Regions from separate parts of the Rossellomorea sp. H136 genome, predicted to be linked through region 2. Evidence: riboswitches for the same ligand, from Rfam matches in the RefSeq annotation. Region 2 holds a riboswitch; each other region holds the start of a gene.
The links. Region 2 has a riboswitch for cobalamin ahead of ACYH0O_RS19945 (hypothetical protein). Riboswitches for the same ligand answer to the same signal wherever they lie in the genome.
Positions count from the first base shown of each region.

Region 1: it holds a riboswitch for cobalamin, as region 2 does, so the genes downstream of both, ACYH0O_RS08945 (ribonucleoside-diphosphate reductase subunit alpha) here and ACYH0O_RS19945 (hypothetical protein) in region 2, are expected to answer to the same signal.
Region 3: it holds a riboswitch for cobalamin, as region 2 does, so the genes downstream of both, ACYH0O_RS06925 (acyl-CoA thioesterase) here and ACYH0O_RS19945 (hypothetical protein) in region 2, are expected to answer to the same signal.

Region 1 is NZ_CM166371.1:1,758,029-1,770,677, forward strand. Features, by position in the region: gene ACYH0O_RS08900 (WYL domain-containing protein) at 1-77, opposite strand, end outside; tRNA gene ACYH0O_RS08905 (tRNA-Val) at 226-297, shown strand; gene ACYH0O_RS08910 (cold-shock protein) at 1,002-1,202, shown strand; gene ACYH0O_RS08915 (hypothetical protein) at 1,344-1,475, opposite strand; gene ACYH0O_RS08920 (nucleotide pyrophosphohydrolase) at 1,818-2,108, shown strand; gene ACYH0O_RS08925 (MurR/RpiR family transcriptional regulator) at 2,207-3,064, opposite strand; gene gndA (NADP-dependent phosphogluconate dehydrogenase) at 3,229-4,641, shown strand; gene ACYH0O_RS08935 (hypothetical protein) at 4,686-4,862, opposite strand; gene ACYH0O_RS08940 (SurA N-terminal domain-containing protein) at 4,986-5,762, opposite strand; cobalamin riboswitch at 6,419-6,599, shown strand; gene ACYH0O_RS08945 (ribonucleoside-diphosphate reductase subunit alpha) at 6,744-8,993, shown strand; gene ACYH0O_RS08950 (ribonucleotide-diphosphate reductase subunit beta) at 9,013-10,050, shown strand; gene ACYH0O_RS08955 (DUF3243 family protein) at 10,285-10,587, shown strand; gene ACYH0O_RS08960 (SACOL1771 family peroxiredoxin) at 10,631-11,074, opposite strand; gene ACYH0O_RS08965 (cold-shock protein) at 11,181-11,381, opposite strand; gene kynA (tryptophan 2,3-dioxygenase) at 11,628-12,467, opposite strand.
Region 2 is NZ_CM166371.1:3,916,907-3,924,267, reverse strand. Features, by position in the region: gene ACYH0O_RS19985 (hydrolase) at 1-224, shown strand, start outside; gene ytkD (RNA deprotection pyrophosphohydrolase) at 321-794, shown strand; gene ACYH0O_RS19975 (ABC transporter permease) at 784-1,536, opposite strand; gene ACYH0O_RS19970 (ABC transporter ATP-binding protein) at 1,565-2,341, opposite strand; gene ACYH0O_RS19965 (ABC transporter substrate-binding protein) at 2,413-3,414, opposite strand; gene ACYH0O_RS19960 (alpha/beta hydrolase family protein) at 3,633-4,415, shown strand; gene ACYH0O_RS19955 (DUF2584 domain-containing protein) at 4,785-5,027, shown strand; gene ACYH0O_RS19950 (hypothetical protein) at 5,067-5,399, opposite strand; cobalamin riboswitch at 5,529-5,715, shown strand; gene ACYH0O_RS19945 (hypothetical protein) at 5,880-6,401, shown strand; gene ACYH0O_RS19940 (ABC transporter substrate-binding protein) at 6,422-7,360, shown strand.
Region 3 is NZ_CM166371.1:1,375,112-1,387,760, reverse strand. Features, by position in the region: gene ade (adenine deaminase) at 1-1,220, shown strand, start outside; gene ACYH0O_RS06930 (flotillin family protein) at 1,773-3,284, opposite strand; cobalamin riboswitch at 3,885-4,075, shown strand; gene ACYH0O_RS06925 (acyl-CoA thioesterase) at 4,228-4,701, shown strand; gene ACYH0O_RS06920 (helix-turn-helix domain-containing protein) at 5,083-6,333, shown strand; gene ACYH0O_RS06915 (S8 family serine peptidase) at 6,896-10,966, shown strand; gene ACYH0O_RS06910 (hypothetical protein) at 11,099-11,284, shown strand; gene ACYH0O_RS06905 (arylamine N-acetyltransferase family protein) at 11,301-12,044, opposite strand; gene ACYH0O_RS06900 (PDR/VanB family oxidoreductase) at 12,192-12,649, opposite strand, start outside.

The sequences.
Region 1 (12,649 bases), 2.2 Mb from region 2:
CAAATGGACTCAGGAGTCATATATATGATTTCAATGGGACGTTGGTCCATGAATGATCGCTGTAATACCGTATTCATTTGTGAGCTCCTCTCCTGGAATGGTACTCACAGTATATGCGAACGAATGTTCTTTCATACATGAATTCCCAGAAGAAAAATGTATAGAACAAAAAATGATTGACATTTTTCTCATCATGACTATAATTTAATATATACCTTTCATTTCGACTTGTTAGCTCAGTGGGAGAGCACTTCCTTGACAGGGAAGGGGTCGTGGGTTCGAATCCCTCACAGGTCATACAAAAAGAAAGCCTGCATCTTATTTAAAAGATGCAGGCTTTCTTTTTTCATATGTAGACATATCTTTATGAAGGACTATCAGTGTCAAAAGGCAAACATAGGCTTGCCTTTAAATTAATGTAAAAAGGACTCTGTTGGAATTCACGTAAGAGTCCTTGCCAAAATCATATTAAGATATGATCACTTCTTTTAGTTAACTTCTAATTCTTCCTCAAAGTAAAACGTGCCAGGATGTTCTTTTACGATATATGAGTATCGCTTCATATTTTTAACGTATTGCCATTTCAATATTGTCACTGTTTCGCCAGTTTCCTTTATCGTAACCATTGCGCCATTACTAAACCGATTTTTTGTGGATTTCATTGGGCACTCCCTTTCATATTCTCTCATTATACCACAGTTTACCCTTCATTTTAGAGTCCCATTAGTGATAAATCTTGATAAACATAATGGTAGCGCTTTAACAGGTATGAAGGTAGTAATTTAGTCATATCAACAGATTATTTGATGGGGGTAATATTGTGTAAGAGGTCTGACTTTCGAAACTTCTCCTTGAAGAACTTGCTTATTTGTTTCATTACTGTTATTCTATAGAAGAATTATTTTTGTCCGGTATACGAGGGAAGAACAAGATTTGGTTTTCACCTGATATCGCAAGAATAGTAATACATTGTGTGTAACGCACTTTAGGAGGCAACAAACATGGAAAATGGTAAAGTAAAATGGTTTAACGCAGAAAAAGGTTTCGGATTCATCGAAGTTGAAGGTGGAGACGACGTATTCGTACACTTCTCAGCGATCCAAGGTGAAGGTTTCAAATCTCTTGACGAAGGTCAAGAAGTATCTTTCGACGTTGAACAAGGTGCTCGTGGACCACAAGCAGCTAACGTACGTAAAGCATAATCTAACTTTACAAATCCAAAAACAGACTCATTCGTGAGTCTGTTTTTTTATGGGGATATTTAAGTAACCGGGAAAATTGAGAATAGATGGGCGTCTTTCCAATATGTCCGAAATTAAACGGCCGTTATAAGCTTCATATTTCTATGATTTATTTCCTAAATCTTTCTTCGTCAATTCACTGCGAATATTGAGTTCTTTCGAGAATTCATTATCGCTTTTTTTGTTGTTTGGGTATTTGTTTTTTCGTTCACGATTGTCATTTTTATTAGTCATCGTTGTCTCCTCCTAAACCGTAAATGGTTGTTACATTCTTATTCTTAACAAGTGATACATCGATATCCTTGGTAAGTAAGGGAAAGGCGATTGGAGAATTTCAGAATACCCATACAAGATGGTGGAAATGGCGACGGATATTGAAATGGGCAGGGTCCTCGATGGTTTGATCGCCGTATATATGGATGGGAAAGATGTCGTGACGAAGGTTCCAGGTCCAAAATCGATTGAATGACTGGAAGTTTAAGGATAATAAAGTTGCTCATCCCTGTCCCAATCCTTTTGCCACCCGTGTTATAGTAAAGAAGTGGTAAAAGATCATAGGCAAATGGGAGAGAGAAGATGAAACAACTGTGTGAAAAAGTCATTGAATTCAGGAATGAACGAAATTGGGATGCCAATCATAATGAAAAGGATCTTGCCATTTCCATTTCATTAGAGGCAAATGAACTCCTGGAAAATTTCCAATGGAAAACAAGCCGGGAAGCAGTGGAAGCGACACGTCAAAATATAAAAGAAGAAATGGCTGATGTCCTGATTTATTTAGTCCAGCTGGCTGATAAAATGGATATCGATTTAGAAGAAGAAGTATATGAGAAGTTGGAAAAGAATGCTCTGAAGTATCCGAAGTAATGATTAGGGACGGACCTACCGAAAAGGTCCGTCCCTTTACTTGTTCATAATCGTCAGGAAACCCTGAACGCCTGATGTCCTTTACCATACAATAATGACTATATTTTCTTAATGGAAATCGCGTCACGCATTTTTTGCAGGGAAGATTTGGATAGATCTTTTCTTTTCATCATGGTGTTAACGTAGAGGGCATCGACAATACTAAGTTGACTAATTCTTGAAGCAAGTGCTTCAGATCGATATTCGGTTTCTTGAGATACCGTAAATAGAGGAATGTCGACCCCGTTGCTTAGAGGGGATTTGGCAAAGTGAGTAATGGCAATGGTCGTTACCCGATTTTTCTTCGCTACGTCCAATACTTCCAATAAATCTTTGTTCGATCCTGAATGAGAGATAAAGACGATCACATCAGCATCGGTCAATTGTGAAGCGGAGATCAGCTGCATATGGGGATCATTGTACGCTGTAGTGGTCATGCCTGTTCTGAGGAACTTATGATGAGCGTCCATGGCAACAAACCCCGATCCACCCGTACCATAAAATTCTATTCTTCTGGCACCTATCATCCCTCGAATAGCTTTCGTAAACATTTCCTCGTTCAGCATGCTTAGAGAATCCTCTAATGTTCTGATATTGGACCTGAACACTTTTTGGGCAATAACGCCTTCAGAGTCCTCTTCATTGATTGTTTCATGAATATCTTTGATAGGGGTCACCAGGTCGGATGCAAGAGAAATCTTCATGGCCTGGTAGCCTTTAAAGCCCAAGCGTTTACAGAATCGGAAGACTGTAGCATCTGCAACGTTCAGTTCTTCCGCTACACCACTGATGGTGGAGTGGATAATTTTTTCTGGATTAGCAATAATAAATTCTGCAATCATCTTTTCTTTTTCACTGAATTGAGAGTAATGAGAACGGATACGAGGTAAACAATGCTGTACTTTTTCCTCTTTCATGCAGGGGAAACCTCCTCTAAGCGAATTCTTCATGAAAATAATTTTAACCTACTTCATGAAATAAAAAAATATTATTTCATAAAAATCCACCACGGAAAATTATTTCGTATTATAATATATACGGTGAAAATATAATTACTCGAAGTGAAAGGAATGATAAATATATGAAAAAACAACAAATAGGGGTTGCTGGTGTCGGAGTGATGGGGAAGAGTCTGGCTTTGAATTTCGAAAGCAGAGGCTATTCCGTTTCCATCTATGATGTGTCTAGTGAGAAGGTAAGAGAAGTACTTGAAGAGCATCCAGAGAAGAACATGGTCGGTACTCATGATGTAAAAGAGTTCGTACAGTCATTAGAAACACCACGAAAAATATTGATTATGGTTCCAGCCGGTAATATTACAGATAAAGCGATTGAATCATTGCTTCCTCATTTAGATCAGGGGGATATTCTGATTGATGGAGGAAACACATACTTTGAAGATACGATTCGCCGCAATAAGGAACTTGGTGAAGAAGGAATCAACTTCATCGGTGCAGGTGTCTCAGGCGGAGAAGAAGGCGCTTTATACGGTCCTGCTATCATGCCGAGCGGTCAAAAGGAAGCATACGATTTAGTCGAGCCTTTCCTGACAGCAATTGCGGCCAAGGTAAAAGGCGATGCGTGCAGTACATATATCGGTCCAGATGGATCAGGCCATTATGTAAAAATGGTCCACAATGGAATTGAGTACAGTGATATGCAGCTTATCTGTGAAGCGTATTATCTTATGAAACATGTATTGGGTTTAAGCGCACCTGATCTGCATGAGATATTCAAAGAATGGAACGCGGGGGAGCTCGACAGCTACCTGATTGAAATCACGGCAGATATTTTCACAAAGGTGGATGAAGAAACAGGAAAACCCCTTGTTGACGTAATCCTGGATACAGCAGGCCAGAAAGGAACAGGGAAATGGACGAGTATTTCTGCACTGGAATTAGGTGTACCATTATCGATCATTACTGAATCTGTATTTGCCCGTTTCATCTCTGCCATGAAGAAAGAAAGAGTGAAGGCAAGTAAAATCTTAAGAGGACCAAGAAATATGGAGTTCTCCGGTAACAAAGAAGAGTTTATCGAAATGATTCGTAAAGCGTTGTATTTAAGTAAAATTTGTTCATATGCACAGGGTTTCGCCCAGCTTCAATCTGCTTCTGAAGAGTATAGTTGGAACCTGAAGCCCGGCGAGATTTCCATGATTTTCAGAGGTGGTTGCATCATTCGTGCAGGCTTCCTGGAAGAAATCAAGAAAGCGTATGATCGTGAACCGGGATTAACGAATTTGCTGCTCGATCCGTATTTCAAGGAAATCGTTGAAAACTATCAGGAGGAAGCGAGAGAAGTGGTGGCTACAGCCATTAAATTAGGTATCCCTGTACCGGGTCTTGCGAGTGCTTTAGCATATTATGACAGCTATCGCTCTGAGTCATTGCCAGCCAATCTCCTTCAAGCTCAACGTGATTATTTTGGAGCTCATACGTATCAGCGTGTGGATAAAGAAGGGACATTCCATACAGATTGGTTATCTAAATAAGAAGAAAGCCCTGTGGGAATCCCACAGGGCTTTTGGTTAACGTTTCATTCTTTGCTTGATGAGTCATTTTTCGTATGATGCTTATTTTTCTCGTCCCACTGCTCTTTTTTTAAGTCATCGAGGGGAATTGGGTCTACATTTTGCTCACTTTCATGCTGATCGAGAATGCCGTCATGATCTTTATTGATTTGTTCAGGATTGTCATTTGCCCTTTTCGTCATAATCTTTCATCCTCCCTTAATGAGTCGTTGTTGTACCATACCCTTCTTGAGCAGGTGAAAACATCGGGAGAATAGAACATAAGAAAGCCACCTAACCGTGTAGGTGGCTTCTTTGGTAGAGCTTTAGATTTTTACATCAACTTTAGCATTTTTCTTTAAATCTTCTACATGCTTAACAAGTTTTTCTTGTTTTTTCTGTTGTTCTAACTGAGTCTTGATTTGAGGTTTAACTTCTTCAAATTTTGGTGCATCCTTTGATTCACTCTGAGCTTGCTGACTTGCGTACTGATCGTAAAATTTCTTCATTTCATCTTCAGAGACTTCTTCTACTTTGATTTCTTTTTCAACGTAGTTTGTGTATTTGATGTTTTCAGCGATTTGAGTTTTTAATTCGTCCATCGTGAATCCTGCTTTTTTCATTGCGTCTTCAAACTTCTTTTCATCACCGTACTGCTTTTTAACTTCTTCCAGTTGTTTATTGATTTCATCTTCTGATGCCTTATATCCTTTTTCATTGGCTTGCTGCATAAGGAGTGTTTGTCCAACCAGGCTATCAATTGTTTGTTCCTTGATTTTCTTTGCTGCATCTTTACTTGTTGGGTCTTGCCCCATTTGTTGATATTGCATTTGTGATTGAGTCAATACGTTATTGAAATCTTCACCTTTAATTTTTTCGTCGTTTACAATGGCAACGATCTTATCTTTTTCAATCTTTTGCTCATCCATTTTCTTCTGCATTTCTTCCATTTGCTTTGCTTGCTCTTCCTGAGCCTGTCCATCGCTTTTTTCTTCTGTTTTCGCTTTATCGTCAGCTTGTTTTTGGCTCTCCTCGTTCGAACCGCAAGCGGCTAGTCCAATCGATAATAAAGCTAATAGTAAAGTCGTTAATAATTTTTTCATAATAGACTCCTTTCAGAAGTAAGGTGTGATTTCAAAAAAAATCACTTAATGCGCATTTTAAAGGAAAAGCCCGTAAAAAGAAAGTATTTAAGCCAAAAAGTATAGAATGTAATGAGGTTGAAATACAGTGCATTACTAATATGGTCCCTATTCACTATAGTGTATGCGGTTACATTCGACTATCAACTGCCGGACAGTAATGATAATGTAAGAAGACTTTCACCTGGTTTCTAAAAAAGAGGCTGTTTAAATCGAGAACTTTTCCTCCATTTAAACAGCCTATAAAAAATATTGGGGACCAAAGAATACTGTCAAACAACCTTCTATTTGAATTATATAGAGTGGCTACATTTTCTTCAACTAACATTTAGGAAGGTGTCGGCTGACTAGTATCCTTTAGTAGGCAGTATTCAATCTTCTTCTATTCTTTTCATGGAAAATAATAATTATAAGCATATTTTAAAGGAAGGGTTTTCCTTCCTTTCCTTCAACATGTTACATCTCTTGACTTTAAGAGGGTAATAGAGTGATACTATTAAAAGATTTCAACTTCTATACAAAATGAATAGTTTCACTTGTAAATTCATTTTTAATCGTTTATGATGGTACAGAACACAACATTTTGTGTTCTGTTTAATTATTTTAACTATATATTGATTATAACCTGTGAATAGGGTGTCTGAATGGACTTAAAAGGGAATCCGGTGTGAATCCGGAACTGTCCCCGCAACTGTAAGTGCTGACGAAATAAGGAACTGCCACTGTCATATACGATGGGAAGGCCTTAGAGTAGGGTGAAGCACAAGTCAGGAGACCTGCCTTGTTTATCACGTGTTATCTTCTTCGGGAATTGGGAGGATAAAGCGAGGATTGGAATAGGACCAATAGTCTGTTCACATATCTTTCGTACATAAAACCCATCCGTTTAGAAGGATGGGCTTTTTTTGTATCCTTCCCACACTGTATAAATTGGGAGGAATTATGATGTCAATCGTATCACAGGAACAGCCGATAACTATGGAAGTAAATGCAATTCTTACAAATCTCCACAATCGCTTTCCACAACTTCATTTTAAAGAGTTCGACGAAAAGACTTATAAGTATGCAGACGGTCAATCTGAATTGAGTAAAGATAAACTTTATCATTTCATGATCCTCACGGCAGTAGAACGGATCTCTGCCCATGAACCTGATTGGACGTATGTGGCTGCAGAATTATATTTAATGAAACTTTATCGTACCATCGCTTATTCAAGGAGAGTGGAAGAAAGCGAGTTGTACAGTTCCTTTTATGAATTAATTCAAGGCTTGACTGATAGGAAACTATATACACCCGCACTATTGGAAGCATATAGCAAAGAAGAAATTGACGCTTTGGGGAAGATCATGGATTCATCTAAAGACCATCTGTTTACGTACATAGGGATTGTCACATTAACAGAGCGGTATTTAACTAAGTCCCATGATGGTGAAATCCTTGAATTACCTCAGGAGAGATTGCTGATCATCGCCATGACACTATTTAAGAACGAACCCAGTGATAAGCGGCTGGCGCTTATTGAAGAAGCTTACTGGGCCTTGTCTAATTTGTATATGACGGTTGCAACTCCTACGTTTGCCAACGCCGGCAAAAGCCATGGTCAGTTATCTAGTTGTTTTATTGATACGGTAGCAGATGATTTAAGAAGTATTTATGACAGTAATACAGATGTTTCCACATTAAGTAAAAATGGTGGAGGTCTCGGTATTTATATGGGGAAGGTCCGTAGCAGAGGAAGTAATATCAAAGGCTTCAAGGGAGTAAGTTCTGGTGTTATTCCATGGATGAAGCAATTAAATAACACAGCCGTATCCGTTGATCAATTAGGACAACGTCAAGGAGCGATCGCTGTTTATTTAGATGTATGGCATAAGGATATATTTCCTTTTCTTGATACACGATTAAATAATGGAGACGAAAGGCAGCGTACTCATGATCTTTTCACTGGAGTAAGCTTACCGGATTTATTTATGGAACAAGTGGAAAATAGAGGGGATTGGTATTTATTTGATCCTCATGAAGTGAAAATGGTAATGGGGTATTCCCTGGAAGATTACTATGATGAGTATGAGGGAGAAGGTTCGTTCAGGGAAAAGTATTGGGAGTGTGTAGAATGTCCTGATCTTTCCAGGGAAAAGGTTCCAGCAATTGAAATTTTCAAGCGGATCATGATTTCCCAGCTCGAAACGGGAACGCCATATATGTTTTACCGTGATACAGTCAATCGGCTAAATGCCAATCAGCATAAGGGGATGATCTACTGCAGTAATTTATGTACGGAAATCGCCCAGAATATGAGTGCGACCGTCATGGAAGAAGAGGTTATCAAGGACGGGAAAATCATTACCTATAAATCTCCGGGGGATTATGTCGTCTGTAATCTGGCATCTGTTTCTTTAGCTAAGACAATCATGGATGATGAGTTGGAGAGAGTCGTGTCCATAGGAGTGAGATTACTTGATAATGTCATAGATATTAATAAACTTCCAGTCCTGCAAGCCCAACTGACAAACAGGCGCTATAGAGGGATTGGATTAGGAACCTTTGGCTGGCATCACCTCCTTGCATTAAAAGGCTTGAAATGGGAGAGCGATGAAGCAGTTGATTATTGTGATTCACTATACGAAGATGTTGCTTATTACACGATAAAAGCAAGTCATGAATTAGCGAAAGAAAAAGGTTCCTATCCATATTACAGCGGTTCCGACTGGTCGACTGGAGAGTATTTTTCGAAGAAAGGATATTCTGGACCGAGGTGGGATTCACTCAGGGATGATGTTTCTTCGAAAGGAATTCGAAACGGATATTTAATGGCCGTTGCGCCCAATTCGTCCACTTCGATCATAGCAGGCTCTACAGCAAGTATCGATCCTTTGTTCAGATTAGAGTACTCGGAAGAAAAGAAAGATTATAAGATTCCTGTTACAGCACCTGATTTATCACCTAAGACGACCTGGTATTACAAAACGGCTTATAACGTAGATCAGCACTGGAGTATTAAACAGAATGAGAAAAGACAACGTCATATAGATCAAGGAATATCGTTTAACTTGTATGTGCGGAATGATATCAAGGCGATAGAACTATTATCTCTTCATATAGATGCATGGAAGTCAGGATTGAAAACGACTTACTATGTGAGATCGACATCTGTTTCAAATTTTGAAGAATGTGAAAGCTGCCATAGCTAACTGGGAGGAAGATGATAACGTGAATGGATTAAAGCAGCGAATCTTAATAGATTCTGAGGCACCAAATAAATCTACTGGAATTGTAAATGGACAGAGTTCGAATATTTTAAACTGGGATGATGTCAGGTTCTCATGGGCCTATCCAAAGTATAAGAGAATGCTGGGGAATTTCTGGACTCCTTTTGAGATCAATATGGCAAAGGATATCAAGCAGTTCCCTACTCTTTCATCAAAGGAGCAGGAGTCCTTTTTGAAAATCATCGGTTTACTGGCTCTCCTTGATAGTGTGCAGACAGATTACGCCGGTAAAGTGGCAGACTATCTCACGGATTCCAGCCTGAATGCATTGATGATCATTTTGGCACAGCAAGAAGTTGTCCATAACCACTCGTACAGTTACGTTTTATCGAGTATCGTGTCCAAAAAGAAGCAGGATGAAGTGTTTGATTTCTGGAAGAATGATCCAATATTGAAGAAGCGGAACGAATTTATAACGAATGGCTATAAAGGATTTGTAGAATCCCCCACCATTGAGAATCTATTAAAGTCAATCATCTATGATGTCATTCTTGAAGGTTTGTTCTTTTACTCCGGTTTTGCCTTCTTCTACAATCTGGCCAGAAATCAAAAGATGGTGGCGACATCGACGATGATTAATTATATCAATCGGGATGAACAGCTTCATGTCGGCTTATTTGAAAAAATATATAAAGAAGTCCTTAACGAGAATCCGGCTTATCAAACGGAGGAGCTGCGTGACTTCGGACAAGAAGCTTTCAAACAGGCAGCTCTCCTGGAAATAGAGTGGGGAAGGGATATCATCGGATCTCACATTGAAGGGCTTTTAATGAGCGACCTTGAAGATTATATTAAATTTATGGCAAATAAAAGAGCCAAACAGCTGGGGTTTGAAGAACCATTCAAAGGATATAAGACCAATCCATTAAAATGGATCATCGCCTATCAAGAAGTGGATAGAGGGAAGACCGATTTCTTTGAACAAAAATCTAGGCAATATACGAAGACATCGGATGCTAATGGGTTTGATGAACTGTAAAAATAAGAAAAGCGAGTCATCACGACTCGCTTTTTGCCTTATTATTTCTCAATAAATCTTTATCCAATCTATTTTTCGGTACCATTTTCTTATAAACATAGTTGAGAGAGTTGGGCTGGTGACATTCCCAATAATATGAAAATACATGTTTATCTCTCCCAGTGGTGGGAATATACATACTAGATTGAATGAGAGGAGAGGTTTTACATGGCAAATCATTCTACAGAAGAAAAAATGGAGTCTAAGGTGGACAAAACATTAGATAATCTGTCCCAGGACAAAAAAGAGGATATATTATCTAACTTTGATCATTTTAAACAATACTTAGGTAATAAAGTTTCCTTGGCGGATAAGTTAGGGATGAATGAAGAGCAGCAGGCAAAGGCAGCCCAGAAGGTTGGGGATTATCTTGCGGCTCATGAGGAGCCGAAGAATAGAGAAGAAAAGTTATTATATGAATTATGGAAAGCAGGAAACAAGGAAGAGCAGCATATGCTTGCCCATATGTTAGTGAAGTTTGTTCAAGCTGAATCATAAAAAATTTGGGCATCTGAATGGATGCCCTTAACTTATGCTTTTTTTACATATGTATTTCCGGGTCTACCTTTACCGTCACATTCCCTTTGATGGCACGGGTGATCATGCAAGACTGCTCTGCTTTCATCAACAATTTCTTCGTAAGGGTTATGTCTTTTTCAGAAGTGGAGGGACCTAATGTCAGCACAGGGCGGTGAATGATTTCTTTGTATGTAATGATCCCTTTTTGAACTTCCACAATTCCTTCAGATGTCATCGATAAGACCGTTTTCTCAATATGACTTCGTTCAAGCATCGCTGCCAGAGTGATGATATAACAAGTTGCTGCTGCTCCAAGAAGCATTTCATCAGGGTTTGTCCCTATTCCAGGACCTTCCATTTCAGTTGGAATGGATATTTTCGTATGAAAATTTTCCGAGCTTAAAGTACCTGTATCATTTCGCAACCCCGGCCAATCAGTAGATATATGAAATGAGTGTCTAGCCATATAAATAAACCTCCTAATAAGCATGGTAAGGATATTGTAGCCACTATTTAATGTGATGGCAAAGAAAAAAGACCCTACAGAGTAGAGTCTTTCGAATTAGCTTGAATTATGCTTTAGTAACGTTAGCAGCTTGGTCGCCACGGTTTCCTTGAACGATTTCAAAAGAAACTTTTTGACCTTCTTCTAAAGTTTTGAATCCTTCGCCTTGAATAGCTGAGAAGTGTACGAACACGTCGTCTCCACCTTCGCGCTCGATGAATCCGAAACCTTTTTCTGCGTTAAACCATTTAACTGTACCTTCTAACATAATGTTACCTCCTCGTGTGTTCTCCACACAATTGTATTACTATTCTTGCTCACGTAACTTCAAGGCGAAAAGCTTTAAAAACTTTGTCTATCCTTCCATTCCGAACAAAAATAATTCTCTTACATAATATCAGGTAACCATTTAAAAGGCAACACTTATGAATGAAGGAATTAAAAATAGGCAGAAAAATGTGTGAATTTCACATGAATAATATGTGCCTTTCAAAAAGTACATAATGTAAAGGATTTAGAGGTTCGTTCGGACATTCCACAGCTCAGGGAAGAACCGATGGTCCAGAACCTTTTTTAGATAGCCTACGCCGCTTGATCCTCCAGTCCCCATTTTATGACCGATGATACGTTCCACGGTTTTCATATGTCTGAAACGCCATTGTTGAAGCCAATCCTCAATATCGATCAATTTTTCTGCTAATTCGTATAAATCCCAATACTGATCGGGATGCTTATAAACTTCTGTCCATGCATCCAATACAGTCTGATCTTCCGTGTAAGGATTCTTATAATCCCGAAGAAGTACATCTTCATGAATGGGTAAGCCTGCTTTTGATAGGGCAAGGATAGAAACATCATATAGGGAAGGGGCCTCGTATGCCTCTTTAAGCTGGGCTAATAACTCAGGATCCTTCTTATAAATCTCCAATACATGTTTCGTTTTGTATCCAAGGGCAAATTCGATCATTCTATATTGGTAGGATTGAAATCCTGATGCTTGCCCAAGGCTGTCCCTGAATTGAACATATTCTGATGGTGTAAGTGTGGATAGCACATCCCAGGCATGAATGATTTGTGATTGAATCTTTGAAACACGTGCCAACATTTTAAATGCAGGGGAAAGTTCACCTTTTTGAATGGAAGTGATACTAGCTTTGATTTCATGCAGAATCAATTTCATCCATAACTCACTTACTTGATGAATGATAATGAATAACATTTCATCATGGTGTCCGGATAATCGTTTCTGACTATCAAGTAATGTATCCAGACCAAGATATTCTCCATAGGTCATTTTATTAATAAAGTCGGTGTATACATCTTCATTCCCCATTGTTTCCTTGTCGTTTACCATATCGATTCTCCCTTTCCTTTCGTCTGTTTCAAACAGTGATGCAAGAAATTTTCTTTCTATATATTGATTTCTTGAATGAGGGGGAGAAATCCTTTATTAATTTCGGTATTTTCATGAATATTGATTGCTGTTTTTTGAATTACTTTGTTTATTAGTTCAATAGCGTCATCCATTCAGACAAA
Region 2 (7,361 bases):
AGCTGAGGGAAGTGTTCGATTCCAATCACTCAGTCGATTGGCAGAACTTCTATCGTGCGCATGTCCCTTATATTCAATATCATTTCGACCGGGAAAATGATGCATATGATGAAAACCTGCATCAAGTGTATGAAATGATTCATCGACTTGGAGATGATGAAGCGAAGAAATTCATTGAGAGTATAGGCATCTTGAATTCAGAGCCTTATGAGGATCATAAATAATGATTAAAAGTGTTGGTTCAGAAGAGATATCTGTGGACCAATGCTTTTTATTTATGGTTAGATGAAAGAAAGTGTGTACGGATGAGGTGAAGTCAGATGGAACAGTTTATCGATGAAAATGGGAAGCAAGTAGAAATATCCTTTGAAAAGGGAAGGTTTCAACAAGAATCATACCATGTGTTAGTTCTATGCCGCTACAAAGGGGAATGGTTATTAACACGGCATAAAAAAAGAGGTCTGGAGTTTCCTGGGGGGAAGCGGGAAAAAGGAGAAACCCTTGAGGAAGCTGCGGTACGTGAAACGTATGAAGAGACAGGAGGAGTGATCAAGGAGCCATTTTGCATAGGGGAATATAAGGTATATGATCACTCACCATTTATTAAAACGATTTTCTTTGCTAAAGCTGAGGAGATCATAAACAAGGAAGATTATCTGGAAACAGAAGGAGCCGTCCTTTGGAGTGGTGATTTCTCCAGCATTCATGACGATCCTTCCTTTAGCTTTATCATGAAAGATCAAGTGGTGGACTTGGCTCTCAAAAGAATAAAGGATCTCAACCTTATGATTTGATCAACTTCTTTTCGAGCTGTTCAACCAGCTTATACATAATGGTAGCGAATACGGCAATGACAAGCAGGGATAGCAGGACAAGGGTAAAGTTAAAGACTTGGAATCCATAAATGATCATATATCCGAGCCCCTTGGCGGAAACCAGGAATTCTCCTACAATGACTCCGACCCATGATAAGCCCACGTTGACTTTCAGTGTGGAGATGATGGTCGGGAAAGAGGCGGGAAGAATGACCTCTTTGAACATTTGCCCCCTTCTTGCTCCGAAGGTCTGCATCACCTTCAAATAATTCGGGTCCACTTCCCTGAAGGAAGTATACACAACAATCGTGGTAATGATGACGGAAATGACGGTACCCATGGCAATGATGGATGTGAAGCCGGGTCCCAACCCCACAATTAATATCGGACCGAGCGCTACTTTTGGCATGGCATTGAGGATCACAAGATAAGGGTCCAATACTTTAGAAAGAAATGGTGACCACCATAATAAAGCGGCTAATAGGGTTCCAAGCAAGGTGCCGAGAATGAATCCGATGATGGTTTCACCGAGTGTGACAGACAGGTTGGCTAGAAGGCTTCCGTCTCCCAGTTTTACGAGAAACAGTTTCCATATTTTTGAGGGTGAGCTGAAGATGAGTGGATCGATCCAGCTGCTTCGGCTCGCGAGCTCCCAGAGAGAGAAAAACACAAAGAAAATAAGCGCTTGATAAAACCAGACCCATCGCTGTTCTTTCTTCATCGATTGAATGTATTCAAGGTGTTTTTTTTTAATCGATTCGTGATTCAAGTTTCTCAAGCTCCTTCCATATGGATTGGAAAAATCCCGGGTATACCTCATGATTTCTAACTTCAAAGGGCATCAACTCTTTTAACGGGGGCGGAACCTCGAATATCGTGTGTATAGACCCTGGTTTCGTCCCGAATAGAATGATACGGTCACTCATGGAGATGGCTTCGCCTATATCATGGGTCACAAGGATGGCTGTTTTTCCAAAAGACTTTAATGTGGAGTACACCAGATCCTCTAACTTCAATTTGGTTTGATAATCGAGTGCTGAGAAAGGTTCATCCAAGAGAAGTAATTGGGGTTCTGTGATGAGAGTTCGAATCAGCGCCACCCTTTGACGCATTCCTCCCGATAGTTCCCTTGGATAGGATGTTTCTACACCTTCTAACCCCATTTCAATCAACAAGGCACGTGCTTCTTTCCTCTTTTCTTCTGTCAGGGTCCCCGTAATGGTTAAACCTAAAAAAATATTTTCTTCGATGGTCTTCCACGGAAACAGATAATCCTGCTGCAGCATGTATCCCAGTTTCTCTTTCATTTTTCGAATTGGTTGTTGGTTTAATAGAATCGTTCCTTCTGTCGGCTGGATAAGGCCTGCAATAATGGAGAGTAACGTGGTTTTCCCGCATCCACTTGGACCGATAAACGAGACAAACTCACCTTCTTTCACTGCAAGCGTTATGTCTGAGAGAGCATGGGTGGCCGTTTTGGGTGAAAAGTAGGTGTGATGGATCGAATCTAAAGATAGAAAGTTCACTGTACTTAAGCCTCCATTTTCTTTTTTTCTATAAGTGAAGGGCTGACATGTGAAGTCAGCCCCGAATCGTTCTACTTTGCTGCTTTTTCAGCGATCGAAGTGTTCACTAACGTTTCATGATCAACGGACTGTGGAAGCTCTCCTGCTTCATCCATGATGTTTTGGAGATTATTCCACTCTTCTTCGTCAAGGATCGGATCTGTCGCGAAGGATCCTTGTGATTTGTAGCGATCAACAACCGTTTCAATTAATGAAAGTTCTGTGTCTTCAAAATAGGGCTCAATCACTTTCGCGATGTCTGCTGCACTGTTTTCCGCCACCCATTGCTGAGCTTTGTACAGAGCTTTCGTAAATTTCTCTACGGTTTCTTTGTTTTCATTCATGTAGCTGTCTTTGGCCATGAACGTTGTATAGGGAACATGACCTGATTCTGTTCCAAAGGAAGCTACGATATGCCCTTTTCCTTCCTGTTCAAAAATGGATGCCGTTGGTTCGAATAGCTGAACGTAGTCCCCTGTACCAGATGCAAAGGCACTCGCGATATTCGCGAAATCAATGTTTTGGATGAGGTTTAAATCGTTTTGCGGGTCGATGCCATTCTGCTTCAGGACAAATTCCCCAACCATTTGTGGCATACCGCCTTTACGCTGACCTAGGAAGGTGGAACCTTTTAATTGATCCCATTCAAAGTTTTCCACTTTTTCACGTGAGACGAGAAATGTTCCATCGGTTTGGGTTAATTGAGCAAAGTTAATGACTGGATCATTCGAACCTTGTGCATGAACATAGATCGAAGTTTCTGAACCGACCAGGGCGATATCAGCACCGCCGGATAGCAAGGTGGTCATTGTCTTATCACCACCCCAGGTAGTGGTTAGTTCAATGTCGAGCCCCTCCTCTTTGAAGAATCCCTTTTCGATTGCGACATATTCAGGAGCATAGAAAATCGAGCGGGTTACTTCTGCTACACGAACTTTCTGTACGATTTCTTCTTTTTCTCCACATGCTGTCAACCCGATTGCCAACATGCCTATGAGTAATACGGCAAAGCCACTACGAAGCCATTTTTTCATTCACTATTCCTCCTCTAAGCTTTGTGAAACTCGTTTATCGATAGAATGGGGATGAGTGCATCTCTCTTTGCCTTGTTTATCTTTCCATATTAAAAGGGTAGGATGGTCATAAAGGCAGGGTCTTGAATCATCTGCTGATGATGAGATTTGCTAAAATATCCTATGTAGAGTATAAAAAATGTGTGAATACCCAGAGCACGTTTTGAAAGGAAGAGAATATGAAAAACGGAACGATTGTGAAGAAAACATTGTTTCCTTCACCTAATCCTCGTGTGGAACTATATGAAATTACCTATCTATCCGGTGGCCTCCGGGTGAAAGGATTATTGGCTGAACCTGCAGGAGTTGGGAAGTATGACGGGTTCCTCTATTTGAGAGGCGGGATCAAAGGCGTCGGCATGGTCCGCCCTGCGAGAATCGCTCAATTTGCTTCTCACGGGTTCATTGTTTTTGCTCCCTATTATCGCGGCAATCTTGGAGGAGAAGGAAATGAAGATTTTGCGGGGGATGATCGTGAAGACGCCATTTCGGGTCTTGAATTGCTCAAAAGCTATCACAGAGTGGCAGATAACCGGATTCATGTGTTCGGCTTTTCTCGAGGAGGAGTAATGGCGCTGCTGACAGGCATCCAGCGCAGTGACGTTACCTCCATTGTTACATGGGGAGGCGTTTCCGATATGTTCTTAACATATGACGAACGGAAGGATCTCAGGAGAATGATGAAACGAGTCATAGGAGGAAGTCCCAATAAAGTTCCGGAACGATACGAATGGCGTACCCCACTATACGAATTAGAAAACCTTGAAGCTCCCGTATTGATCATTCACGGTGAAAAGGATCAGAACGTTTCAGTGGAGCATGCATATAGATTAGAAAAAAGACTGAAAGAGTTGGAGAAATCTGTTTCATCCCGATACTTCAAAGAGTTTACGCATTATTTTCCACCACGAAAGAACCAACAGATTGTCTCCATGTTATGCACATGGATGAAAAATCAATAGACAGTGGTGTATGATTAAATAAAGCTCTTTTCGCAAAGATTGTTGTTTTCTAACATAGAATCTGCCAGGACCTTGCCAACCAGTTTGTGCGGGATGGTCATGGGAACTGCTTCACTTGCAGCTAGCGTTCGACGGAATCCCCTCAGCTTACCGAACGGGGTCTCGGCACGACCGTACTTTCGCAGGAGTCTACGCGGTTCCTCTCACCATCTTTAAGAGTTTTCTTGACAGAGCTTATTTATGCCAAATAACAATTGAAAGAAACAATATTTCACTATACAAGCTAAAATCAACCACTACTCTCTTTTTCAAAAGCAACAAAGTATACGAAAAGAGCGACTTAATAAAAAAGGATTGAGGTTAAGCATAATGGGCATGGGCTTGGAATTAAACACGATGATTGTGACAAAAGGAAAAGAAGTGAGGAAAGAAGAGAACCTGTTCGAGCTCCAAAAGGATGGATATCGGCTTTATCCTATGCATATTCCGATAGATGTGAGAAAGACGAAACACAGTGATCCCAGTGGTTACGGCAAGATCGAAAAGATGGAGTGGACGGATGAGAAAACGATGATTCTGTATCGATTGATTTCCTTGAATTCCACGAACTAAATAAAGGAGGGCTGTAAACATCCGCTTACAGCCCTCCTTTTATTGTATTTCCTCATATAAAATATAGCGATTATCCTCAGTCTGTGCGATTAGATAGTTGCTGTGATCTTTCACGCTATAAATGGGAGTCCCTTTTTTCAGTGTATTTGCCGTAAAATCATTCACGGGGTGATATTGACTCTCAATCTTTTCTTTAATAGCCCCGAGCTTCTCATCCAGGACCAGCTTCTTCTCCTCAGAAACCTTCACATATTCCTTCTTGTTCACTACCATCATATCCCCATATCCACATAATTCATAGGATGCAGGTTCTTTGTCTCCGCATGCACTTAACAAAAATACGCATAATAGCAATACAACCAATCGCTTCATGTTATTCCTCCTTATCATTTCTTCACATACTCAAAAGATATTCAAGCTTGTACGCCGACATGTTTGTTTTTTATGCAAAACTTCATCAACTTTGAAATGGATAAAGTGGTATAATGTTCCTTAAGTGAATAATTCCCGCAGAAATTAGGTGCTGATCTTTAGCTTAAAGGGAATTCGGTGTGAGTCCGAAGCTGTTTCCGCAACTGTAAGTGCTGACGAAATAAGAAGAAAACCACTATTTGAACATTCAAATGGGAAGGTTCTTAGAGTAGGCTGACGCACAAGCCAGGATACCTGCCTTTTTTTCATCGTATTATGCTCTTCGGAAGTTAGGGGTATGGTGCGGCTATTTAACATCTCTTTTTTTATGGATGACAACTGCCGGCCAATATTCTTGGGTGGTTTTTTTGTGTTTATTTATCCTCCCTGGAAATACGATAGGTGCTTCACAAACATTATTCAGAAAGGAGGAGTTTACAGATGGCAAAGGATTTCCGCTACTTATGTTATCCCTATATGCGTGAATCTGTTTCAACCGTAGATTTTGAGATCCGGACCGATTCACTGTCGACTAAAATCGGACTCGCGTCATCATTGACGGAGCACTTACCGAAAGTGAACGATGATTTACTGTATTTAGCTGAGATGTCGTACCATCTTAATGGGTCGGTGCGTGGAATGACAGCCATCAAGGAAGAGGACTTAAATACATTGAGCCAAATGTACGATCGTTATGTGTTGGAAGTCGAGGACCGAATCCAAACCTTTGTCCTTCCACAGGGCTCGACAGCTGCATGTGTGCTTCATACCTGCCGCAGTGAAGCAAAAAAGTCCGTCCGTGCCTTACATAAAGTCAGTACTGAAATGAAAGTGGAGAGCATTTTATTTAAATACGCTCATTTACTGGCAAATGTCCTGTTTGTGATGGCCGTGTATGTGAATAAATGTGAAGGGATTGAAGAAATTCCTTTTGTGAGTAAATCGTATAAAGACAAAATATAGAGAAGCGGAGAAGATGAAATATGAAAAAGTTATGGTTAAATAGTTTACTACTATCACTCATCCTGGTTGTTTTCGCAGGGTGCAGCAATGGGGAAGGGGAAACATCCACAAAGGAAGTTAAGTCTGATAATGAGTCTTATTCTGTGACCGATGACAGGGGCGAAGAGATTAGCTTTGAGAAAGTACCGGAAACCGTTATTTCCTTACAGCCGAGTAACACAGAGATTCTCTTTGCAATAGGAGCTGGGGATAAGGTAGTCGGGGCAACTGAATTCGACAACTATCCTGAAGAAGCGAAAAAGATTAAAAGAGTATCGGATTCCATGACGGTCAATGCTGAAGAGGTCATTGCGCTAAAGCCAGATGCTGTCATTGCGTATACTACTGGAGATGATGCCGGAGTGAAGCAGCTTGAAGAGGCGGGATTAAACGTATTCGTTATTCAATCTGCCCAAACCTTTGAAGATGTTTATGGGGATATTGAACAGATTGCAACGGTAATGGGAGTAGAGAAGAAGGGGGACGAATTGGTAGATGGCATCAAGCAACAGATTTCAGATGTGAAAGGAAAAGTAAGTACGTTAAAGGAAAGAGAACAAGTATATTTTGAAATCAGTCCCTCCCCGGATATCTATACAGCAGGAGCAGAAACGTTTCAGCAAGAAATACTGGAAACGGCTGGGGTCGAGAACATTTTTGTAGACCAAAAAGGCTGGGTGAAAGTAGGCGAAGAAGAAATCATTAAACGGAATCCTAATATGATTTTAACGACAGTGGGGTATGTCGACGAGCCGACAGCTGAAATCAAGTCCCGGGAAAGCTGGAAAGATGTAAAGGCAGTGAAAAATGATCAGGTTCATTTCCTGGATTCAGATATTATGTCAAGACCGGGACCACGTATTGGAGAAGCCGTTCTGCTAACTGCAAAAACGGTGTATCCGGATTTATTTTCTGAATAAA
Region 3 (12,649 bases), 2.4 Mb from region 2:
CTTCCCTTCAAAAAGGTGAGGATTCCATTGTTGATAAAATCACTGTCACTTCGGAGTATAGTCACAATATGGACGGACATCTAGCGGGGCTTGATACAAATGCGATCAATGTTTATAAAACCGCAGGTATTCGAACCGATCATGAATGCACCACCGTTCCTGAAGCATTGGAACGAATACGACGAGGTATGTATGTTCTGATTCGCGAAGGATCCGTGGCCAAGGATTTGAAGGCACTTATAGGTGTAGTGAACGAAAGAAATGCCAGACGTTGTCTATTCTGTACAGATGATAAGCATTTGGATGACTTAATGGATGAAGGCAGTATCGATCACAATATCCGCTTAGCCATCAAAGAAGGACTCGATCCTCTATTGGCGATTGGCATCGCCACTTTGAATGCTGCTGAATGTTATGGATTAAACAGCAAAGGTGCAATTGCACCTGGATACGATGCGGATTTTGTATTATTGGATGATATAAAGACGGTCTCTATATCAGAGGTGTACAAAGATGGGAAACAAGTAGCTGCACATGGTCAGTTTGTCGGCAACTCATTTGTAAAACCGGCGCCAAAGCCATCTCTGACTTCAACTGTTCATATTCCTGAGCTCACTGAAAAGCATCTCCAAATTGAAATTGGCGGTACAAAAAAAGCACATATCATCGAAATCATCCCTAACCACCTTAGGACCAATAAACGGATTGAAAAGGTTCAAGTTGAAAGTGGATTCTTTTCCCCTTCTATTCAACAGGATCACCTTAAAATGGCTGTCGTTGAGAGACATAAATGGACAGGAAACATTGGTTTGGGCATTGTAAAAGGATTCGGATTGAAAAAAGGAGCAATCGCTAGCACCATTGCTCATGATTCCCACAATATTGTCGCAACTGGTACAAATGATCGTGATATCCTGCAAGCGATTGAGGCGCTTAACGAAATGAATGGCGGCCTCGTGATGGTGAGAGAAGGAAATATCATAGCCTCTCTTCCATTACCGATTGCAGGGTTAATGTCCGATCAAGGATTTGTAGAAGTGGTATCAGGGCTCCGGGAGTTGAAAAATGCGTTTGTAGAATTAGGATTCTCCGGGGACTTTAATCCATTTCTGACTCTCTCTTTTCTCACTTTGCCTGTGATCCCCGAGTTGAAGCTGACAGATTTAGGATTGTTTGATGTTAAAGATTCCCGGCATATTGAGGTTGGGGTAAAGGGTTGATGGGTTTGTTTGACTGTTGAATTTCTTGAGGTATTTGCCTGTTGAATTTTCAAATATTTTTAACAGGCAAATTTTCTGTTGATTTCAACTGTTAAATCTCTCTATATTCAGCAGTTGAACCTAAATAAATCTGAGTACCAGTTATTTCATACACAATAGGAGGCTGGGACAAAACTAAAGAACCACGATAAAAAGGCGAACAATAGAAGTGTAGGTTCTTCATAACGCTAATGATTTCCGTGCAAGACTACGCTTTCCGCGGGTAGCCCGTGAGCCTCCTCGGCAAGCCTGCGGGGTCTCACATAAGCTCCTTTCCCGCAGGAGTCTTCGTCTTGCACTCCAATCAACCGCTGGAAACAGCTAAAATCAAATGATTCGAAAATAAATAATAAACCCGAACAAATCTGCACACTAAGAGGCAGGTTTGTTTGGGTTTGACTTAGGATAAAAAACTTTTGTCCCAGCCTCTATTAGGCACTTCAAAGAACTCGATTTTTTTCCATAACATAAGAAAAGAGATGTCTCCACACACCCCGAGACATCTCCTTCTCTTTATTTACTTTGACTCTCTACTTTTATATCTGCTTCTTCCTTTTCGGTCGTCACGGCAACTTCCTTGTCAGCCGACTCTGAAATTGCTGGCTGATAAGGTCTTTCATGGGATCTGTTTGCATATGACTTCAGTAATTCACCTACATCGATGCCAGTCATTTCCCGTAACGGTTCCTGCATGTCAAGCATCGTTCTGGTGATGCTTTTCCCAAAGGAAGGAACTCCTTGGCCATTACCGGAATCAATGATTTTAACAGAGTCAATATTGTTAAGAGGCTGAGCAATTTTCTCTGCGAAAACGGGCAGCATTTCGATTAATTTCTCGGTAATGATGACATCGCCATGTTTCTCCATTGCTTCTGCCAGCAGTTTACGGGATTCTGCTTCCGCTTTACCACGTTCTCTGATAACATCGGCTTCGGCAGAACCTTCTTCTCTTCGGATTTTGGCTTTTGCTTCCCCGTCAATTTCAGCCTTGCGAGCTTCGGCTTCCGCTTTACGGGTGGTTTCGTAGTATTCGGCATCGGCTTTCGTTTTACGAACTTTTGATTCTTCTGCTTCTAGCTTAACGGCACGTTCACGCTCAAGGAATTGAAGGGTTAACTCTTCTTCTTTCACTTCCTTGGTAAGTTTGGCTTTTTCCAACTCATAGGACTGTTCGGATTTTGCTCTTGCCCGCTCTGTTTCTTCTTTGAAGGCTGCGTCTTTGATGTCCTTCTCTTTTTTCGATTGGGCAATGGTAATTTGACGCTTGTATTCTTCCTCTTTCGCTTCCTGATCGGTTTGGGCTCGGTGAATACGGGTTTCACGCTCGGTGTTTGCTTCTGCAATTTCAGCTTGCTTACGAACCTCGGCGATACGTGGACGACCAAGATTTTTTAAGTATCCATTTTCTTCGTCTGCATCTCTTATGTCAGTTAAACCGAGTGACGTAATTTTGAAGCCCATGAGATCTAGCTGTTTCTGGGCAATTTCTGATACGTCAGCGTTAAATTTTTCACGGTTGCTGTTAATGTCTTCAACAGTCATTTTTGAAAGAATCGCACGAAGATTACTTCCTAGTACCTCGATGATTTCATCTTCAATTTCTTTTTGATCCTTACCAAGGAACTGCTCGGCATAGTTCGCTATCCCGTTTAATGTGTCGGCCACCTTCACCATCGCCACTGCGTCTGCAACGATCGGTACTCCGCCATTTGTGTATACTCTTGGTGTCGATAGCTTTAATTGGAAGGATGTAAGATTAACAGGTGTGGATGTTTGGAAACGTCTTAATCTGTACCCCCCACCTCTGATGATTTTCATGGAACGCCCTTCCTGGTCGGTGAAAATATTCGTTTCCTTCTCAGGATCCCCCAGTTTAGGTCCGGTAATGATCAGTGCCTGGTTGGATCTCGCTGTACGATAACGAAACCTCATCCAGAAATAATAGGCAATTCCTGCAATAGCTGCAATAACCAGAACAGGAATCAGGAACATAAAAAATCCGATAATACTTAATGATCCTAGCATTCTGACAACCCCTCTCGACATTTTGTTTAAACCAGAATGGAATCTGATTTAATTTTAAATAAAAGTGCTAGCTACAATACTATCTACGAAAAAGATGACGAAAAGTTTCAATAAAATGGGCGAATTCCCTGATTTTATATAAAAAAAGCCCGAACCTGTAAAAGGTTCAAGCATTCAAGCTATAAGAACAATCCATGTACTGCCCCAAGCCCGGTAAAAATAACAAGATGATCTCCTATTACGACCCTTTGATATGTGGTGTACCAAAGAGCAATCCTTATATTACCCAAATAGACTTCTTGCATTTCCCCAACGATAAAGATCCTGCCACGTTTCTGGAATGCCTTCTATATAGGAACCCATATGATATCGATTGACGGTTGAACACTCTGGAAAATAAGCAATCTTCACTTTTGCTGTTCTAAGGATAAGTCTTCGCTTAGATGTAAATCGATAAACTCTACTACTTTATCGATTTGATTTCTTTGTATTTTGTCTTGTGGCATTTTTCAGACCTCACTACCTTTTTGAAAAGCACAAATCTTACCATAATCATTCTCCTCACTCACTAAGGGTTATGATAAAATAAAAGCGTTCACAATTTAATCATTGCTCATTGGTGAAGATGATTTTCAGTTCATTTTCTTAAAAGGGAAGTTGGTGAAAGTCCAACGCGGTCCCGCCACTGTAAGGCTGAGAATCGTATGAATCCACTGTTTCGAATCGAAATGGGAAGGAATACGAATTCGCTGACGCTGAGCCAGGAGACCTGCCAAAATGGGAAGAACACAGAAAGTTCCTACGGGAGATAGGAGGGTGTTGCGCTAATGAGACGTCACCAGAGGAATCACTGTACTCTGAACGTTCGCCCGGAATAGCCGCATCTTCTTTTTTTAAAAGGAGATGCTTTTTTGTTTCATAATGCAAACAGGGAGATGAGAAAATGGAGCAAGCCTATTCAGTCGAACGTTCACGAACCATACAAACAAAATTGGTATTGCCACCTGACACCAATCATATGCAAACCATCTTTGGAGGGAAGGTCCTATCCTATATTGATGAGATTGCGGCACTATCCGCCATGAAACATTCAAGTTCAGTAGTCGTCACAGCATCGATAGACTCCGTCGACTTCTTATCGTCTGCCACGGTCGGCGATGCATTAAGCCTGGAGGCATACGTCACTTCCACAGGGAGGACATCAATGGAAGTATATGTAAAGGTGTTTTCTACGAATCTCGTAACGAGTGTCAAAACCTTGACGACGGAATCATTCCTAACAATGGTCGCCGTTGATGAAGATGGGAAACCGAAGCCGGTACCAAAAGTCATTCCTCAAACGGAAGAAGAAACGAGACTATTCAAAACGGCTTCCTTACGAAAAGAGCATAGAAAGAATCGCGCGCTTATTTTATAAACAATCTTGATTCACTGACTAAATAATATAACAATAACACTCAGAGTCTTCTAAGCTCTGAGTGTTTAAAAAGGCATTTATCATCTCACTTTCAAATGAGAATTGGGACACATTTGGAAAGGTAAATCATATTGTGAAACTTCTTCCCTTTTTGTCCGTATGAATAGTATCAGTAAAAAAAGGAAGAGGGATAAAGTTGAATAGGAATTTTGTCTTATTGGACTTGTTGATTTATGTAGCACTACCTCTTTTCGTATAGTTACTCAGATTCTATCGGATTTGGATGTTATTGCCTTCAGACCTCCGTCTTGTCCCCCATCTATAGAACAAACAAAGATATTTCCCTATAATGATAAATAAACTGTTCACTCGGGGTGTATTATGATTGAAGGTAAATTAATTAAATTTCATCGAGAAGATTCAGGATTGACTCAGGAACAGCTTGCACAGGGTATCTGTTCCACTACACATCTTAGTAAAATCGAAAGAGGCATCACAGAGTATTCAAGTGAAATTACTGATTTACTTGCTAGGAAGCTTGGAATCGATATGAATGTTGAACGTTCCCGCTACCATTCATTACAGGCTAAACTATCAGAATGGAACGATGCGATTATTATGATTCGAACCAATGAAATCCATCAACTTAAAGGGGAAATTGAAAAGGAACCTTTAAGGTTTCTATCTGACTTCATCATCCAATACAACCTTTTCCTGGCAAGATATTATTTATTTTTGAACAAACATGAAAAAGCAAAAGAAATCCTGGGCATGTTCGAAAACAAAAACTATTCTCTATCCCCTTTCGAACAAAATTTATTGCTTCATGTCAAAGGGATCTACTATCATTCAACAAGACAATTTAACTCTTGCATAAAAGTATTAAAACAGATTGACGATGAATATCCCAACTCCGAATATTATTTTCATTTGGCATTAGCGTATCATTCCATTCATTCAAATACCTTTGCCTATTATTATGGGCAAAAAGCTTTGCAATTTTTCCAGAAAACATTGAATATCCTTAGGGTTATCGATTCGGAAACCTTAATTTTAATCCAATTGAATGCCAAAGAACCCTTTGATATGGAAGAAACAAAACAGCAGTATGATAAACTCCTCAGAGTCTGTGAATCAGTCAATTCAAACGATCGGGCGCATAAGATCCATAACAATCTTGGATTCGAATATTTTAGGAGAAAACGATATTCTGAATCAAAGGCATCCTATGAAAGCGCATTAAAGCTTATCCATGACGAAACACCGGCATCAAATTATTTAGTTACGCTCAGTGGATATATACTTGCTTGCATGAAAGGGCGCCTACTATCTTCCCGGGAACTCAATCACTTAGCGACAAAAGGACTGAATATGGCCACTCAGCATCAGGATCCAAGCCACGTATTCTTTGAGATTTACTTACTTACCATAAATGAGAATGAAAAAGAATTATACGAGTATATTGAACGAACAGCCCTCCCCCATTTCAGAAAAACGGGGAGCCAGTTGATGTATCAGCATTATGAAAGACAACTATTTTTATATTATGTGAAAACCGGACAATCAGAGAAAGGTTTCACACTTGCATCCGATAAGATGTCAAATGAAATTAGTTATTATGAATTAGAGTAGCCCTCGTATTGAATGAGGCTGGGACAAAAGTTTTTTATCCTAAGTCAAACCCGAACAAACCTGCTTCTTAGTGTGCAGATTTGTTCGGGTTTATTATTTATTTTCGAATCATTTGATTTTAGCTGTTTCCAGCGGTTGATTGGAGTGCAAGACGAAGACTCCTGCGGGAAAGTAGCTTATGTGAGACCCCGCAGGCTTGCCGAGGAGGCTCACGGGCTACCCGCGGAAAGCGTAGTCTTGCACGGAAATCATTAGCGGTATAAAGAACCTACACTTCTATTGTTCGTCTTTTTATCGTGGTTTTTTAGTTTTGTCCCAGCCTCATTTTTCTTTTTTTTACGTAGACCGTTGGCATTGGTCACAACCCCCATTCACCAACATTTTTTTACATCTTTTCTCCTGAAACTCCTTTCAAAATCAGACAAAAATCAATGAAATTACACTACTTAATAGTCAAATGGTCCCTAAACAAACCCCCATACAAACATGATAACTTTGTATTTACAATAAGAATTGTACTAATCTTTAGAATAATCTAACCAACAACAGAAAAGAGGTAGAAATGATGAAAGGATCTTCCATCACAAAGAAATCGGCTTTGATTGCACTATCCACTGGATTACTGTTATCCCCAGTGTCGAACTACTCCATGCCAACAGCTACAGCTGAGGATTGGAAAGCAGAAACAGTTTTATCTTCCCTGACTGAAGCCCAAAGACAAGCCTTGCATCAACTGGAGATAAATAACGTAGAGGGCCTCCAAGGATTTCAGTCGAATGAATTGGCATCTGACGAAGAGATCTCCGTTATCGTCCAATTTAAATCCAAACCTGGACATGTAGCTGTATTAGAAGCGGCAGTACAAGGAAAATCAATAAAGAAAGCAGACGCCAAAGCCCAAGTGGAGAAAGAACATAAGATTTTCAAAGAAGATGTAGCAGCGCACCTATCAACAAGCCACTTAAAAGGAAAAAAGGTAGTGCCCAAAATCACCCAAGCCTATAAAGAAGCGTATAACGGTGTAGCAATGACCCTTCCGGCTAATCAAGTAGAACAACTGCTTAAATCCGAAGCCGTTAAAGCTGTGTTTAAAAATCAGGCATTTACGATCGATCCCGTTAAACAAGACCTTCCAAATGATGTTGAGAGAGAAATCACAACGTCTGTTGAAAGCATCCCCTATTTAAATGTAGATGAACTACATAAGGAAGGAATTACAGGAGATGGAATCAAAGTCGGTGTCATCGACACAGGTATTGACTATAACCATCCTGACCTTAAAGATGCTTACAAAGGTGGATATGACTTTGTTGACGATGATGCTGACCCAATGGAAGCAACGTATGAAGATTGGGAGAATACGAGTGAACCGGAGTTCAGTTATACGGGAAGTTCCTATTATACTTCTCATGGTACTCATGTATCCGGAACCATCGTAGGACAAAACGAGAATGATAGTGAAGTATCCGTAGAGGGTGTTGCCCCGGATGCAGATCTATATGTGTATCGCGTCCTCGGCCCTTATGGAAGTGGTTACACAGAAGACGTCCTTGCAGGAATTGAAAAATCTGTTCAGGATGGAATGGATGTCATCAACCTTTCATTGGGCGCCAGTGTCAATGATCCATATTATCCTACAAGCACAGCCCTTAACTATGCCGTATTAAACGGTGTGACAGCCGTTGTTTCAGCAGGGAATGCAGGACCAAATGACTTTACCCTCGGCTCCCCTGGTACAGCTGCTTTAGCGTTAACAGTAGGTGCAAGTGATGTTCCTGTCTCACAAACCACTTTTACCGGTCAAACGTCAGATGGATGGTCAGCGGAAATTGTAAGTATGGCAAGAGGGTTCGCACATTCATTTGCCAGTTTAGAAGATCAAACATTAGAATTGGTAGATGTTGGATTCGGTTATGAAGAAGACTATGAGAATAAAAATGTAGAAGGAAAGATTGCCTTTGTTCAGCGAGGAAATTTCGCACTGAATGACAAAGTGAAATTTGCTAAGGAACATGGAGCCAAAGCTGTGATTATGTATAACAATGCTGAAGGCCATGTAGGATATAATCTTGGTGAATCAACAAATTATGTCCCTGCCTTCTCTATGACACTGGCTGCCGGGGAAGAATTGAAAGCTGCGATGACCAGTGGAACATCCAACTTCACCTTTACAAACTTAGAAGAAAGCATGACTGAAGGTGACCATTTAGCCGATTTCAGTTCAAGAGGTCCTGTTAATAAGAGCTATGATACGAAACCTGAAGTGGTAGCTCCCGGAGTCAGCGTTCTGTCGACCTTCCCTTCCTATATGATCGATCCAGAAAAAACGGATGACTATAAGTATGCTTACTCGAGATTATCAGGAACCTCTATGGCTTCTCCTTTCACTGCAGGAGTTGCAGCTTTACTGTTAGGAGAGAATCCGGATCTTGAGCCTGCTGATATTAAAACCATTCTCATGAACTCTGCTGATCCATTAAATGGGGATTACAGTGTATTTGAAGTAGGTGCAGGAAGATTGGATCCGTATCAAGCCCTTCACAGTCAGACAAAGATTCAAATCAAAGATGAGACGTTGATTCCTAGTGGAGAAGAACTGATCCCGATCGATAATCCGACAGGCGGATTGAGCTTCGGTAATCAGGTAGTGGCTGAAGGGGCTCACCTCCGCGTACAAAAAAGCTTTGAAATCACCAACAATAGTGATGAAAAGAAAACGTTTGACATTCGTGTTGTAGAAAATGTACAGGAAGGCACCTTAAGCCTCAAAGAAAATGGAGTTGTCGTAAATGCTGACAAGTCCATCAAGGTGAACGGAGGGAAGAAAAAGACCTCAAATCTATTCCTTACGATGCCGAAAACCGCTGCGAAGGGGATATATGAAGGGTACCTGGTCTTTACAAACAGTCATGATCCATCCGAAAGTTACCGGGTGCCATTTAGTGTAAAGAGGGCGGAAGAAGGCTTTAATACACTTGAATTATTATCACCTGCCTTTGCCCCTTCTCAATATACACATGGATATGATCCTTTCCGCTACCCATGGGCAATAGCTGAATTCAATCTGAGTTCACCGATGAAAAGTATGGATATTATCCTACAGGATGGGGAAACAGAGGAAGATTTAGGGCTGATCGGTACACTTGATCTGGAGAATGCCCTGATCGATAACAACTATTTATTAAGAGTATTCCAAGGAAGCTATTACGCATTTACAGGTGATAAGAAGGATCCGGTTTCTGAAGAAGTCACCATCGCCAAACCTGGTCACTATAAAATCAAGTACGCGATGACAGATCCAAAAGGAAAAGTAAAAACAAAAACAGAGCATTTCTATATCGACATTGAAGGACCTCAATTCAAGAGTTCCCTGGATGGTGAATCACCGTTCCTTGAATATCAACCAGGTCAGGAAACCTATCCATTTGAGATTGAAATTACAGATCCACTTATTGAAGATATGCAAGAAGCAGGAATGGACGCAGATCAATCCAAAAACTTTATGATTTATTACTGGAATTCAGCATTTCCTTCATCCCCGCTTTATATGGATGAAAACGGTAAGTTTGTCGAAGAAATTGCGATGAATGAAAAGGTGAAAGCCCTTAACTTCAGAATGAAGGGCTATGATATGGCCGGTAACAATAGTGCGATGAAGAACTATTTCTTCATTAAAGAAGGTACACCGAATGCGTATCTTAAAACTGATGCGAAAACCGTTACAACTGGTGAAACCGTACAGGCAACTCTAGCACTGGATAATATTCAAGATGCAAAGGAAGCCACTTGGACATTTGAAGATTATTACGGATTTCAACCAGAAGTGATCGATGCCAAGTTATCCGGGGAATTTTCCGATAAAGCTTCGCTGACACTTGATGGAAACCAGATCAAGGTTACGTTCAATGAACCTATTCAATCATTCGATCATAGCGCGATTGTTGATGTGCAAGTGAAGGTTCAAGATGAACTGTTCACTAAATTAGACGCCCTGGATCCAACTGTTACCGTAACGAATTCTAACAATGAAACAATGGATCTATTACATGCTGGTGCAGAATTCACTGTAAATCCGGACTTTAACTCAATTAGGGGCTTTGTAAGCCCGGAAGGATTCGATAGTGGAAGTGGCTACAATGCTAAGAAAGATTGGACTAAAGTTGGCGCAACAATAGAATTTAAGAAGTCAACCGGAGACGTCTTTACTCCATCCTCCATCACGGAAAATGGGGAGTATTCCATTGAGAAACTTCCATTAAGCAAAGATCCATATGAAGTAAAAGTTCAGGTACCTGGCCACTTCTTGACCAAAAACACAGAAAGAATCGGTTATGAGTATAACGGGGAGCTTTATGGAAAGTATCATAGACCTACGAACCTGAATCCTGTCGGGGGAGATGTCAACCAGGACAACGTCATCGATATCTATGATGCCATTGCCATTCAGGATGCTTGGAATACAGATCATCGTGCAGCAGATATCAATTTTGATGGTAGGGTCAACGCTAACGATATCAAGTTTGTGCAGAAGAACTATTTATTACAGAATGAACAAGTTGAGGACGCACCTTCTCCAGTAGAGTCAGTAGATGGGAAAACACTTGAATCTATTTTGGAAGAACTGGGATTATAATTCATTGATGAAACAAAAGGAATGAACCTATCGAATAGGCTCATTCCTTTTTTCTTTATGAATTTTGACAAAAGAATGGGTTCAACTTCCTATCACCTTGAACATATAATACCTCGAAAGGAGGGGAACAGAATGGATCGTTTTATTCTTTTGTTAGTAGCGGGTATTCTATCCGGTTTCGCATTGTTGAAGGTTCCTTTAGCAGGTACGTTCTTAGCAAGTGTATCCCCAGTAACGGACATCATAGGCGTTTTAGCTATTCTCATATTCTCACTTTTCCTTATCTATAAAGGCATCATGTCCATACTAGGGAAGTGAATAAGCAGACCCGGATTTATTCCGGGTCTTTTTTATTATGCTGGAAACCAAACCAGGAATTCAGCAGTTCTTTATAACTTTCAAGGTCTATCTCCCTTTTCGTTAACTCTCCGGCCTTCCAGTGGGTAAAGGACGTATCCGTTAAGGTCACATTCCCGTCATTCGTCCGTTTTGTCAATAATGGATGTTTGTTAAAAGGGGAATCTGAATGGTTGGCAATAATTGTTTGAATGTCATTCAATTGAGTCACATTCTTTATGGGATCACCCGAATCAAAAGCATATCCGGTTCTCCATTCCGAATGCTTATGCTTTAATTTCATTTCAAAGATGTAATCTCCATGGATACTGTCGACCTCTTTAAGTCTAAATTCCCCATTTGAAGAGACCACAGCTTCTCCCGATAATGGTACTGGTTTTAACGGGAGATTCCCTCCAAAACCCGTATCAATCACATATGTTGTATCTTTATGAGAGACTAATATGACCACATGGGTTCTTCCTATCGACTGGTACTGCTCTTTATCATGATTGTAAACAACTCCCCGAACAAGAACCGCATCAAATTGATTTTCGATCAAAAATAAATATAACAATGAGTTCAATTCATAACATAGACCACCTTCGTTCTTCACGAGCATTTTATTCACTAGATTTTTTTTGGTAAGATCGGCGAATGTATTTCCAATAACACATAGATTTTCGAATGGGATGCTTTTAGCTGTCTCTTCTAAAATGGTATCTAGTTGGTGAAAGGATATTTTCCCGGTGGCTGGATAATGTATTCTTTTGCGAAATAATGTATTTAGATCGGTGATGGCGAACCCTCCATTTCTTAAGCGTCATTCTACATTATGCTGGATCTGTATATTATTTACTCTATAAGAAAAACATCCTGTATGCCACTGTCACAACTGAATTCGCAACTTCCCAGACTGAGCACGGGATACACAAGACAGAATCGAGCGATGGTCCTTCCGTTCTTCCTCATCCAGAAAGGAATCAGCATGATCGACTTTTCCCTCTAACACTTGTAATTCACACGTCCCGCAACGGCCAGCCCGGCAGGAATAGGGAGCCAGGATCCCTGACTTGAGCAGTGCTTCTAACAGTGTCTCTTCTTCCGAAACAGAAACGGTTTCGCCACTCGTTAATTCCACTTCAAATCTTCGACGTATTAGCGGCTGTTGAGGAGTGAATCGTTCGTAATGAACACTCGACGAAGGATATCCGATCTCAAGGGCACTTCTGGTGAATTCTTCGATAAATGAAGGGGAACCACAGAAATAAACGTGGGTTCCCACTCTGTGTTCCCAAAGACTTGCATCTGTTAATCTCTTTTCTTTTGAAAAATAAAAGTGAATCT